Regions from separate parts of the Rhodoferax sp. GW821-FHT09E07 genome, predicted to be linked through region 1. Evidence: predicted binding sites of a transcription regulator. Region 1 holds the regulator's gene; the other holds the start of a gene.
What was found. Region 1 encodes HrcA, which represses chaperone genes, less so after heat shock. Its sites were predicted from a motif close to TTAGCACTCNNNNNNNNNGAGTGCTAA; they were not measured.
Positions count from the first base shown of each region.

Region 1 (6,681 bases):
CACGCAGGGCCACGGCCCCGCGTGGTTTTGCTGACCGACTGCATGAGCCCGGTCACCGGCTTTGAGGCCGACCAAGAAGCCTTTGTGCAGCGCGCCACCACCTGGGGCGCAGAGACGATGACCAGCGCGCAGGCAGGCGCCTTGTTTAGCTAAAACAGCGCCTAGCCCCCGTCAAAATTGCGCAAGCAGCTCCTAAAAAAGGAGCACGCTGCGCAATCCAGCGGACGGCTTACTTGCCCAGCAAGCCCTTGAACAAGTCCTTGGCCTTGTCTTTCACAGCCTCTTCGGCCTTGGCTTTGATCTCCTGCTTCTTCTCTTCCACCTTGGCCTTGGTGGCGTCTTCCAGCATCGCGCCGAATTCGATCTTGTAGCTCAGCGCCTCAAACGGACCGATCAGGCGCACGGGCACCGTCAGGCCTTTGAGCTGGCCCAGGTCCTTGCCGCCCTGGCCTTCGCCGCTGGCCACCACCGCGGCCTTGGCCAGGTAGTTCATCTGGCCGGCGCCCACGTCGATGTCACCCGCGCCGCTAAGGCGGATGAAGGGGGACTTCATCGCCAGGTCATCGTTATGCGCCACACCATTGGCAATCTTGAAGCTGCCAGTCAGCTCCGAGAAGTCGGTCTTCTGGTTCGCATTGGACGCTTGCGTACTGTCGGCCTGACCCAGCTTGGCTTTCAGGTCGCGCAGGCTCTGCGCCAGGTTGATGCCCTTGATAGCGCCATCTTTCAGCGCCAGCGATGCGGTGCCGCCCAGCGCCTTCTTCATGGCCGTCACCGTGCTGCCCTGGGTGGTGATGTCCAGCGCCACATTGCCCTTGCCTTCCAACAGGTCCTTGGCCACCAGGTCTTTCATCAGCGGGTTGATGCTCACGCCCACCAGGGCTTGCTTGATGGCCACGGCATTGCCGTTGGCGTTGACCGACAGGCTGCCGCTGGTGCTGCCCTCGTACAGGTTCAGCGACAGGGGCGCCACCTCCAGCTTGCCACCGGCCAGCGCCAGCTTGGCGTTGATCTTCTCCAGCTTCAGGTTGGACACCTGCAGCGCACCGATGCGAATATTGCCATTCACCGTGTGGCCCTTGAGCGCGCTCAGGTCGATGGGCGCCTCTTTGGCCGCGGCGGCCTCTTTGGCGGGTGCCATCGTGAGGGCGGGCTTGGGAGGCAGGTATTTGTCCACGTTGAGCTTGTCCACATCCAGGTCAAACGCCAGCACCAGCGGCGCAAACTTGGCCACCTTCACGCTGGTGGCGATCTTGGATTCGTCAAACTGCGTGGCCAGCTCCAGCGCGGCGGTTTGCTGCAGCGCGTCCACCTTCAGGCTGCCGTTGATGGGCAGGGTCACACTCTTCATGGGCATGCTGGGGTGGGCCAGGTCCAGGCTGCCGGTCAGCTTGGCCAGCGCCACGCTTTGCCCCGCCACATTCACCGCCACGGGCGAGCTCAGTTGCCCCTTCACCACCGCGTCGCCCGCCTTGGCATCCAGGCTCAACGCCAAGCTGGCCACCTTCAGCGCGTCGGCATTGCCCTCCACGCCGTTCAGCACCAGGTTCACCGTCGCATTGCGGTCCGCGCCCTGCAGCGTGGCCGTCAACGTGATGGCCTCGCCGCCCGATTTCTCGGGCGACAGGCTCAGCTTGGGCGCGTCCAGCGTCAGCGCAAAGGCGTCGGTGCCGCTCTGGCCCTTGGCCGACAGGCTGAGCTTGTCCAACGCGGCCGTCTTTGCGCCCGTGTCGGCCAGCACATGGCCGGTAGACAGGCTCAGGTTCGACAACGCAGTGGTGGTGCCCGCCTTCTCGTCGCGCCAGGTGAGCTGGGCGTTGGCAATGCGAATGCTGGAAATATCCACCTGCAGGGGCTCCGCCGGCTTGGTGGGTTCTGCGGGCTTGCCTGCCTCGGCTGCGGTGGGCTGGCCCAGCAGGTCGGCAATGTTCAGCGTGCCGTCCTTCTTCTTCACCAGCGTGAGTTTCAGGCCCTCGATGTCCAGCGCGCGCACCTGCACCTGCTTGCTCAGCAGCGGCATCAGCGCCACCGAAATGCGGGCCGATTGCAGCGCGGCAAATTCGTCTTTGCTCGCGTGCTCGGACAAAGTCACACCGTCGAGCTGAATGCCTACGTTGGGCCAGACGGAGAGCTTGGGCTGGCCCGCAATCACCAGCGTACGCTGCTTTTGTTCCAGCACCGTGCGGCTGATTTCGGCCTTGATCTTGTCGCCGTCAAACAGGGCGTAGAGCACACCCACGGCCAACACCAGTAAACCCAACAGCGCCGCCACGCCGATACCCAACAAACGAAGCATTTTCATGAAAGTCCCTGATCCAAGTTAAACCGGAAAAGTCCATTCTAGAGGCGGGGATACGTCGGGTAGATGAGCGACGTGAATGGTTTAACTGATCGCAAACTTGTGCAACCGGTCTCAATCTAGGTCTGAAATTTTCACAAAAGTGGAGGAAGTAGACGAGGCTTACTTGCAATAAAAGGGCTCTTCTCTGTTCAACACAAGTTCACCACCAAATGAGTACTCGAATTTCTTGAAGCCAACATAGCCACCCATTTCATTCTTTGCGTTGTATTCGCCGCACAGCGCACCTTTATTCAGGGTCACATTCCGATATTGGACACTGGACGGATCTTTGAGCCGCATTTCTAAGACGCGTTTACCGTCTGCCATCAACTTATTGTTTACTGCAGCTTCACTCTCAGCAAGGATTTGCTCATAGCTCTTATCTTCCACTATTGATGTCTTCTCGGTACATGCACAAAGAATTGATGCAGAGAGAAGCATTAAAAACAATCTCATGAAGCTTCCATTATTTAAAGAAGTAAGAAGTCCGGTTTTTCGCTCTCGCAGACTTGCTATACACCGAGGAAGTCTTGATCAACCAGCACAGGAAGAAAGAGATGCGTTGCCAATCAACCCACTCACAAAATTAGGTCATACAACAATAGAAAGTCCCACCATCTTGTGGATGGTGGGACTTTGATTTTTAATGGTAGGCCGTGACAGACTTGAACTGTCGACCAAAGGATTATGAGTCCTCTGCTCTAACCAACTGAGCTAACGGCCCCACCGAACCGCGGATTGTACCGGGCCGCACAGGCCTATTTGTGGTGGCTCAGCGCGTTGCTGACCAGCTTGGACGTGATGTCCACGATCTGGATCATGCGGTCGTAAGCCATGCGCGTAGGGCCGATGACGCCCAGCGTGCCGACCACTTTGCCGTCCACCTCGTACGGGCTGCTGACGATGGACAGGTCTTCAAACGGCACCACCTGGCTCTCGCCGCCAATGAAGATGCGCACCCCTTCGGCCTGGCCAGTCACGTCCAGCAGGCGCATGAGCTGGGCCTTTTGCTCAAACAGGTCAAACGCGCGGCGCAGGTGGCCCATGTCGCTGGAAAAGTCGGACACCGACAGCAGGTTGCGTTCGCCCGAGATCACCACTTCGTCCTGCTGCGATTCGTGGATGGCTTCGGAGCTGGCGTGCACGGCGGCCTGCATCAGCGTGGCGATCTCACCCCGCAGGCTGTCCACCTCGTTTTGCAGGCGCTTGCGCACCTCTTCGATCTCCAGCCCGGCGTAGTGCGTGTTCAAAAAGTTGGCGCCCTCCACCAGTTGGCTTTGGGCGTAGTCCACCTCGGTGTAGATGACGCGGTTTTGTACGTCGCCATCGGGCGACACGATGATGACCAGCAGACGCTTTTCAGACAGGCGCAAAAACTCGATGTGGCGGAACGCCGAGGTGCGGCGCGGCGAGATGACCACGCCCACAAACTGCGACAGGTTGGACAGCAGGTTGGCCGCGTTAGAGATGACGCGCTGTGGCTGGTCCGGCGCCAGGCTGGGCGGCTGGAACTGGCCGGGCTGCACGGTGAGCATGGTGTCCACAAACAGGCGGTAGCCGCGTGCGGTGGGAATGCGCCCGGCGGAGGTGTGGGGGCTGACGATGAGGCCCAGCTCTTCCAGGTCCGACATGACGTTGCGGATGGTGGCGGGCGAAAGTTCCAGGCCAGAGGCCTTGGACAAGGTGCGGCTGCCCACGGGCTGTCCATCAGCGATGTAGCGCTCTACCAGCGCTTTCAACAACAACTTGGAACGATCATCGAGCATCGGTCCATTCTAGTGATCTATTTAGTGTCTAATTTGCGGATGTTGTCCAAATTCCGACAGGTCGCTCTCATTGGCAAGTACCAATCTACGGGGGCCCGCGCCGTCGGCGCCTCATCGCGCGAGTCGCTGGACGAGATAGCCCATTTCCTGATGGACCAGGGCTGCGAGATCGTCATCGAGGCCAACACCGCCGCCAACACCGAGCTGACCGGCTACACCACCAAGGACGTGGCCGGCATTGGCGCCAGCTGCGACCTGGCGCTGGTGGTGGGCGGAGACGGCACCATGCTGGGCATAGGCCGCCAGCTGGCGCAGTACAAGGTGCCGCTGATCGGCATCAACCAGGGCCGCCTGGGTTTCATCACCGACATCCGCTTCGAGCAGTACAAGGCCACCCTGCTACCTATGCTGGCCGGCCACTACGAGATGGACGACCGCAGCCTGATGCACGGCCGCGTGATGCGCGACGGGCACTGCGTGTTCTCGGCGCTGGCCATGAACGATGTGGTGGTGAACCGCGGCGCCACCTCGGGCATGGTGGAGCTGCGGGTGGAGGTGGACGGCAACTTTGTGTCCAATCAGCGGGCCGACGGCCTGATCATCGCCACTCCCACGGGCTCCACCGCCTATTCCATGTCGGCCGGTGGGCCGCTGCTGCACCCATCCATCCCCGGCTGGGTGATGGTGCCGATTGCCCCCCATACATTGTCAAACCGGCCGCTAGCCCTCCCCAACACTGCGCGGATAGCTATCGAAATAGTAGCGGGACGCGATGCCAGCGCCAACTTTGACATGCAGAGTCTGGCCAGCCTGATGCACGGCGACCGCATTGAGGTGACGCTGTCGGAGCACCGGGTGCGCTTCTTGCACCCCAAGGGCTGGACCTACTTTGACACCCTGCGCCAAAAAATGCATTGGAATGAAGGCGTGGCCTGAAGGCACGTGGAGATATGGCACTCAAGCGGATTGTTCTGAGAGACTTTGTGATCGTCAGCGAACTGGAGCTGGACCTGGAGTCCGGCTTCTCGGTGCTGACCGGTGAAACCGGCGCGGGCAAGTCCATCCTCATCGACGCGCTGCAGCTGGTCACCGGCGCACGGGCCGACACCGGCGTGATCCGCGAGGGCGCGGCGCGCACCGATGTGTCCGCCGAATTCGACACCGCCCCCGGCGTGCAGGCCCTGCTAGACGACGCCGGCTTTGAAGGCGGCGACACCCTGCTGTTGCGCCGCACGGTGGACACCCAGGGCAAGAGCCGCGCCTGGGTCAACGGCAGCCCCGCCACCGCCCAGCAGCTGCGCGCCATTGGCGAGCAGCTGCTGGACATCCACGGCCAGCACGCCTGGCAAAGCCTGACCCGGCCCGAGGCCGTGCGCGGCCTGCTGGACGCCTATGCCAAGGTGAACACCGCCACGCTGACACAACTGTGGGTCGCCTGGCGCCACACCCAGGCCGCACTGGCCCAGGCCACCGAGGCCCAAGACTCCCTGCAGCGCGAACGCGAACGCCTGGCCTGGCAAATTGGCGAGGTCGACAAGCTGGCACCCCAGCCCCACGAGTGGGACGAGCTCAACGCCAGCCACAGCCGCCTGTCCAACGGCCAGGCCCTGCTGGACGCGGCCGAAGGCGCCGTGAACCTGCTGGAAGACGACGACAGCAACGCCCTGCGCCCGCTGCACGCTGCACTGCAGCTGCTGCAAGCCCAGGCGCACCTGGAGGCCGAGTTCAAAGACCCCGTGGAAGCACTCACATCCAGCATCGCCCAGGTGGAAGACGCGGTGCACACCCTGCGCAGCTACGCCCGCCGCACCGAGCTAGACCCCGACCGCCTGGCCGAGCTGGACCAGCGCATGTCGCTCTGGGTGAGCCTGGCGCGCCGCTACAAGCGCCCGCCCGAAGAACTGGCCGAGGTGCTGGCCGCGTGGAAGACCGAGATGGCGGCGCTGGACGCCGCTGCCGACCTGGATGGCCTGCAGGCCGCCGAGCGCAAGGCCCAGGCCGCCTACCTGGCCGAGGCCAAAACCATTTCCAAACAACGCGCCAAGGCCGCACCGCTGCTGGCCCAGAGCATCACCCAGGCCATGCAGGGCCTGGGCATGCAGGGTGGCCGCTTTGAAGTAGCGCTGGAGCCACTGGCCCAGCCGCAGCAGAGCGGGCTGGAAGACGTACAGTTTCTGGCCGCAGGCCATGCCGGCAGCACGCCGCGGCCTGTGGGCAAGGTGGCGTCGGGCGGCGAACTCTCGCGCATGGCGCTGGCCATTGCTGTCACCACCAGCCAGCTGGGCACCGCGCAAACGCTGATCTTCGACGAGGTGGATTCGGGTGTGGGCGGCGCCGTGGCCGAGACCGTGGGTCGCCTCATGCAGCAGCTGGGTACCGACCGGCAGGTGCTGGCCGTGACCCACCTGCCGCAGGTGGCAGCCTGCGCCGACCACCACCTGGTCGTCTCCAAAACCCTGCAGGGCAAGGCCACGCTCAGCACCGTGGCCGCTGTGCACAGCGAACAGCGTGTGGGCGAAATTGCGCGCATGCTGGGCGGCGAAAAACTCTCCAGCACCACCCTGGCCCACGCCA
Region 1 covers NZ_JBWKOP010000008.1:240,623-247,303, forward strand. Annotated here, with positions in the region: gene AC07OE_RS17290 (cysteine hydrolase family protein) at 1-153, shown strand, start outside; gene AC07OE_RS17295 (AsmA family protein) at 230-2,302, opposite strand; gene AC07OE_RS17300 (hypothetical protein) at 2,462-2,797, opposite strand; tRNA gene AC07OE_RS17305 (tRNA-Ile) at 2,989-3,065, opposite strand; gene hrcA (heat-inducible transcriptional repressor HrcA) at 3,100-4,107, opposite strand; gene AC07OE_RS17315 (NAD kinase) at 4,147-5,043, shown strand; gene recN (DNA repair protein RecN) at 5,058-6,681, shown strand, end outside.

Region 2 (6,681 bases), on a different contig from region 1:
ACCAGTTGCAGTCGAAGTACTGGTCCAGACAGCAGGTGAGTTTTCGCCGGCCTTGACCCTGTTCAGCTCAAGGCTATTGCTGTCACAAAGCCTGCTTTGACAACCAGCCAGGTCAGCAAGACCAACAGCCAAGTCTTCCACTTCACACGCGGGGTGTTGAACTTGTTTTCACAGACGGTGAAAACCACGGCCGCAACCACGCCAAACAAGATGCCGAGTGCCGCCTGAATGGCCTTGAGCTCCCAGTACTGGGAGGGGTCTTCTTGCACCGGTTGGAACAAGCCCACCACAATGCCAAACACCAGCCAGCGCACGAGATAGCCCCACCAGCGGGTCCATAACCCTGTGCCAACCTGTGGCCAGTGTTCCTTGCTTGCATCTGCGTTATTCATGGGCAGAGTCTACAAAATGCAATCGTTGAATGCGTGACCCCGCAAGCAAAAAAATCCAATACTTCTTATAATTCGTGCATGACCGCTATCAAAGATTTGATCCTCACCTAGCCTTACCGCTCTGTCGGCAAGGCTATACGTCTTGCCGGTCTTTGACCCCAAACCCCGGCAGTTTTTCTGTGCGGGGTTTTTTGTTTTTTGGGAGTATTTCCTATGCGTACCTTTGACAAGCTGATTGCCACAATTCATTCACACCAGTGGATGGTGGGCTTGCGCTCGTCCATTGGTGCCCCCGCCTCAGCGCAAGACTTGAGCCCCTAGTTCGGGGTTTTCTCAATGGGCAGATTGCCAAAGCAATCGCCCCAGAAAACCCTGGTTCGCACACACAACGACCAGGGTTTTTGTCTTTTAGGAATACAACTATGACCAAGCGACAACTTCGCAACATCGGCATCATTGCGCACGTGGATGCCGGCAAGACCACCGTCAGCGAACGGATCCTCTATGTCACGGGTGCCATCCACCGCACCGGTGAAGTCCATCTGGGCACTACCACGATGGACTACGACCCGCAGGAACGCGCACGCGGCATCACCATCAACAGCGCGGCGACCACGGTGGCGTGGCGCGCGCACCAGATCAACCTGATCGACACACCGGGCCACATCGACTTCAACATCGAAGTGAACCGCTCTTTGCGGGTGCTCGACGGAGCGGTTGTGGTGTTTGATGGCGTTGCCGGCGTGGAGCCGCAGACGGAAACCAACTGGCGCCTGGCCGACCAATATGGTGTGCCGCGCATTGCCCTGATCAACAAGCTGGACCGCACCGGTGCGGACTTCGCGCGGGTCGTGGCAATGATGGCGGATCGCCTGGGCGCCAAGCCTCTGGTCATGCAACTGCCTTTGGGGCATGAGGCCGAGTTTGAAGGCGTGATTGACCTGGTCAGCATGCAAGCGCTGCGTTGGCCGCGCAATGCGCACGGCCAGCCCGAGCTGACGCGCGGTGCCATACCCGAGCACATGGTGTTAGCCGCACAGGCGGCGCACGACGCTCTGGTAGACACTGCGGTGGAGCAAGACGACACGGTACTGGCCGCGTATTTGAATGGCCAAGACGTGTCAGAGGCGCAGCTGCGCGCGTGTATCCGCCTGGGAACCTTGAAGCAGGCGTTTGTGCCGGTGTTTGCAGGCTCCGCGCTGAAGAACAAGGGTGTTGAGCCTCTGCTGGATGCCGTAGTGGACTACCTGCCGGCACCGGAGGACCGCGCGCAGGCGCTGGGTGACGGTGACGGCTTTGCTGCGCTGGTGTTCAAAGTGGTCCATGACGAACATGGGGCACTGAGCTACTTGCGTGTGTACCGTGGGCAGGCGCAGGCCGGCAGCATGGTGCTCAACAGCAGCACTGGTCATAAGGAACGCCTGTCGCGCGTGGTGCAAATGCATGCCAACCAGCGTGAAGAGCTGACGCACGCCACGGCCGGCGACATTGTGGCTGTGGCCGGGCTCAAGGCGAGCAAGACGGGGCACACCCTGTGTGATCCAGAGCAGCCGTTGGTGCTGGAGGAAATTCACGCACCCGAGCCCGTCATCACGATGGCGGTGGAGCCCCTGGCCCGCGAGGACCAGGCCAGCTTTTCCAAGGGACTGCACACCTTGGTGGACGAAGACCCCAGTTTGCGTCTGGGCCAAGACAACGAGTCTGGGCAAACCCTGCTGTCAGGCGTGGGCGAGCTGCAGCTGGAAGTCACGCTGGAGAAGCTGCGCAGCCGCTTTGGCGTATCGGTGCATACAGGGCAACCGCAGGTCGCCCTGCGTGAAACGGTGACCCGGCAAGCCCAAGTGCGCTATGTGCACAAGAAGCAGTCAGGTGGACCTGGCCAGTTTGCGGAGGTGGCGCTGCGTCTCGAACCTTTGCCACGTGGCGAAGGCCTGCACTTTGCGAGTGAAATCGCCGGAGGAGCAATCCCCCGAGAGTTCATTCCCAGCGTGGAGGATGGGGTTCGGCGCGCGGCGCGCGCAGGCGTACTGGCGGGCTACCCGGTGGTGGATGTGCGGGTGGTTCTGGAAGACGGCAGTTTCCATGACCGTGACTCGTCCACACTGGCCTTCGAGTTGGCGGGCAGTGCGGCCTTTGCGCAAGCGCAAAAGGCGGCGGGGTCCGTCATGCTGGAGCCGGTGATGGCAGTGCAGGTCACTACGCCGCTGGACTATGTGGGCGACTGTATTGGCGACCTGAACCGCCGGCGGGCCCTGGTGCGCCAGCAGGAACAGCTGGGCAATGCGGCAGTCATCCACGCGATGGTGCCGCTGCAAAACCTGTTTGGCTACATCGGCAGCTTGCGCGCCTTGACTTCGGGGCGGGCCAGCTACTCAATGCAGTTTGACCACTATGCAGAAGCGCCCAGGGCGCTAGCTGCCGCGGCCTAAGGCTATGGGTGAAGGGCGAATCCGTTGGATTCGCCCTTTGTTCTTGCCTCTCAGCCCTGCTGCAACAGCGCTGTAGTCGCGGCTGCCAGAACTTTACGGGTCAATCCGTCGAGCAACGACGACGTCGCACGGGCCTGCTGCCAGTACAGCGGAACGTCCATGGCACTGTTGGGAACCAGTTCAACCAGTGTCCCGTCCTTGAGGTGTTCATGGACCAAGGCTTCGGGGTGCAGGCCCCAACCCATACCGGCAACGGACGCGGCGACGAAGGCATGCGATGAAGGCAAGGTGTGCCGCGGCAACTCCACATCCTGGTGACAAAAGCGCTGCACCCAGCGCGACTGCAATTCGTCTTTGGAATTGAACAAGAGACTGGGGGCCAGCGACAAACTTGGTGCGCCAACCCCTGTGGCGAAATATCGCGCCACAAACCCCGGGCTGGCGGCTGCCACATACCGCATGGAGCCCAATGACCGCACATTGCAGCCCGAGGAGGGGCGTGCAGTGCCGGTGACTGCGGCCAGTACCGCGCCCGTGCGCATCCATTCTGCGGTGTGGTCCTGGTCATCGACTGCGACCTCCACAAGCACAGGCGCATCGGCCGCAAAGGCGGTCAATACGGGGGCAAACCAGGTTGCGAGGCTGTCGGCATTCACGGCAATGGGCAAAGGTACGCGCGCACCGCCCTCTTGCTCCAGCGTGGGCAGCTCGCCATGCAACTCGTGCTCCAGCAAACGTACGCGGTCCACATGCTGGCACAGCCGCCGCCCCGTTTCCGTGGCGCGGCAAGGCTGCTCCCGGATCACCAGTGCGCAACCTACGCGCTCTTCCAGCAAGCGGATGCGCTGCGAGACCGCGGAAGGCGTGACATGCAGGGCGTGGGCGGCACGCTCAAAGCTGCCTTCGCGCACCACGGCGGCCAGCGCCGCCAACGAGGCATAGTCGAGCATAGGTTAGAAATTCTTAATTAAATGAAGCAAAGATAGTTTGCCTTCATTTCGGTGTAGCGGCAAGCTTGCGGCATGACGAATCTGCCCTACACCCTTGCAAATGTTTTGCCTGTGTTTATTCAAGGCCTGGGCCTGAGCCTGGGACTCATCGTGGCCATAGGCGCCCAAAACGCCTTTGTGCTCCGGCAAGGTCTGCGCCGTGAACATGTGGGAGCGGTCGTGCTGTTTTGTGCCTTGGCGGATGCCCTTCTCATCACCGCGGGGGTGATGGGTATGGCGCAGGCGCTGGGAGAACGCCCGGACGTCGCACGTGCGTTGGCACTGGCGGGAGCCGTATTTTTGGGCACCTATGGATGGCAAGCCTTGCGACGTGCGCAACACGCCAGCCAGTTGCGCGCGGCGGAAACAGGGGCCCTATTGAGTCTGGCCGGCGCCATGGCTCAGGCCGCAGCATTCACACTGCTCAACCCCCATGTGTACCTGGACACCGTACTGCTGGTGGGCAGTATTGGCGCACAGCAGTCCATAGCGCTGCGCCCCTGGTTTATCGCGGGCGCCAGCCTTGCCAGCCTGTTCTGGTTCGGCCTGCTGGGGTTTGGGGCACGTTGGCTGGCGCCCTGGTTTGCGCGGCCCAAAGCCTGGCAAATACTGGATGGACTGATTGGGTTAACCATGTGGACCATTGCTCTTTTGCTGGTGCGGCAGGTGTGGGCCGGACTCTAGTACCGGCGCAAGCGCACGCAGCACCAAAACTTTACAAAAAAACATCCTTTTTCTATCCAGGACATTGAACCAAGCAATTAGCACTCAACTCCTACGAGTGCTAATATTTGGCCTACGAACACAAGGAGGTTCTGAATGTCCGCTTTGCTTGCTACCCCCCAAACCGCTGTGGCCGTGGCCAATCCGTGGTCGCTGGTACCGCCGCTGGGGAATCTGGACGCCTATATTTCCGCCGCCAACCGCCTGCCCATGCTCACGCTGGAAGAAGAGCAGGAGTTTGCGCGCAAGTTCAAAAATGATAACGACCTTGAAGCTGCCGGTAAGTTAGTGCTCTCTCACTTGCGTCTGGTGGTGTCCGTATCCCGCCAATACCTCGGTTATGGCCTGCCCCACGGCGACCTGATCCAGGAAGGCAATGTGGGCCTGATGAAGGCGGTCAAGCGCTTTGACCCCGACCAGGGCGTGCGCCTGGTGAGCTACGCGCTGCACTGGATCAAGGCCGAGATCCACGAATACATCCTGAAGAACTGGCGCATGGTCAAAGTGGCCACCACGAAGGCCCAGCGCAAGCTGTTCTTCAATCTGCGGTCCATGAAGCAGCGCTTCAAGAGCGACGACGCGGCTGCTGACCTGGGCACGCACCGCGACACCATGAACCCCGAGCAGATCGACGCGATGGCGCGTGAGCTGAACGTGAAGCCCGAAGAAGTCATCGAGATGGAAACCCGGCTATCGGGCGGCGATGTGCTGCTGGACCCCTCTCCGTCTGACGACGGCGAAGACGCGTTTGGCCCCATCGCCTACCTGACCGACACCAACCACGAACCTGTGGCCATGATCGAAGCGCGCCAGCGCGACGTGCTGGCCACCGATGGCATTGCCACTGCGCTGAACAGTCTGGACGAACGCAGCCGCCGCATCGTCGAAGAGCGCTGGCTCAAGGTCAATGATGACAATTCCGGTGGCATGACATTGCATGACCTGGCGGCCGAATACGGTGTCAGCGCCGAGCGCATCCGCCAGATTGAAGTGGCCGCCATGAAGAAAATGAAGGCTGCGCTGGCCGAATACGCCTGAGCACACCGGCGCGACACCCCTGTGTCACGCGCTTGGTAGACAATGCCCCCTGCCGGCTTAGGCCACAGGGGGCATTTTTCCGACTGGAGACTTTTTTCATGCGACGCAACGCCGCCAAGATTGCTACACTTTTAGTAGCTGCCTGCGCAATATCGACGGGGGCTATAGCCCAAAACAACACAGATACCAACGCGCCGTGGCCGAACCGGCCGCTGCGCATCATCGTGGGCTTTCCCGGTGGCTCATCACCTGACCTGACCGCCCGTGCCTTTGCCGATCCGCTGTCCAAGGCGCTGGGCCAGCCGGTGATTGTGGAAAACAAAGTGGGGGCGGCCGGCAACATTGCCGCCGACTACGTGGCCAAGGCCACGGACGACCACACCATCGGTTTGATGATCAACGGCAACATGACGATTGCCAAGCTGCTGAACCCCAAGCTGCCCTATGACCCGCTCAAGGACCTGCAGCCGATCAGCCTCATCGGCGTTTCGCCGCTGGTGTTGGTGGCGCCCCTGAATGCGCCAGGGAATAACGCCGCCGAGTTTCTGGCCGCGGCACGCAAGTCTGGCGACAAATGGAACTATGGCACGCCCGGCGTGGGCACGGTTGGCCACCTTGGCATGGAGCTGCTCAAGACCAAGGCAAAAATAGCCCCCCTGCACGTGCCATACGCTGGCTACCCACAGGTGGCGACGGCTCTGATCGCAGGTGACCTGCAGCTCAGCCTGCTGCCACCGGCGTTGGCGAATGCCCAAATCAAGGCCGGCAAGCTCAAGGCCATTGGCGTCACCGCGAGTGTGCGCAGCCCATTGGCGCCCGAGATCCCAAGCCTCTCAGAGGCCGGGGTGAAAGATTTCAACTTGGAGATCTGGAATGCGGTGGCCGCGCCCCTGCATCTGCCCAAGCGCGAAGCGGTGCGGCTAGCCAGCCTTTTCAGCGAGATTGCCCGCTCGCCGGAAATGCGGCAGAAGCTGTTTCAGCAGGGCTGGACGGTGCTGGGTACCTCGGCCGAAGGCTTGAGCAACCGCGTAAAAGGCGACACCGCCGTGCTCGGCAGCATCATCACCAGCCAAAAAATCTCGGTCGATTGACACCTCAGCCGCCGTTTCA
Region 2 covers NZ_JBWKOP010000005.1:364,053-370,733, reverse strand. Annotated here, with positions in the region: gene AC07OE_RS12290 (C40 family peptidase) at 1-56, shown strand, start outside; gene AC07OE_RS12285 (hypothetical protein) at 63-392, opposite strand; gene fusA (elongation factor G) at 815-2,821, shown strand; gene AC07OE_RS12275 (LysR family transcriptional regulator ArgP) at 2,872-3,771, opposite strand; gene AC07OE_RS12270 (LysE/ArgO family amino acid transporter) at 3,844-4,494, shown strand; gene rpoH (RNA polymerase sigma factor RpoH) at 4,630-5,571, shown strand; gene AC07OE_RS12260 (Bug family tripartite tricarboxylate transporter substrate binding protein) at 5,670-6,662, shown strand; gene AC07OE_RS12255 (Crp/Fnr family transcriptional regulator) at 6,679-6,681, opposite strand, start outside.
Region 2: rpoH (RNA polymerase sigma factor RpoH) is a predicted target of HrcA. The motif match lies at 4,572-4,598, and genes of this name have one in related genera.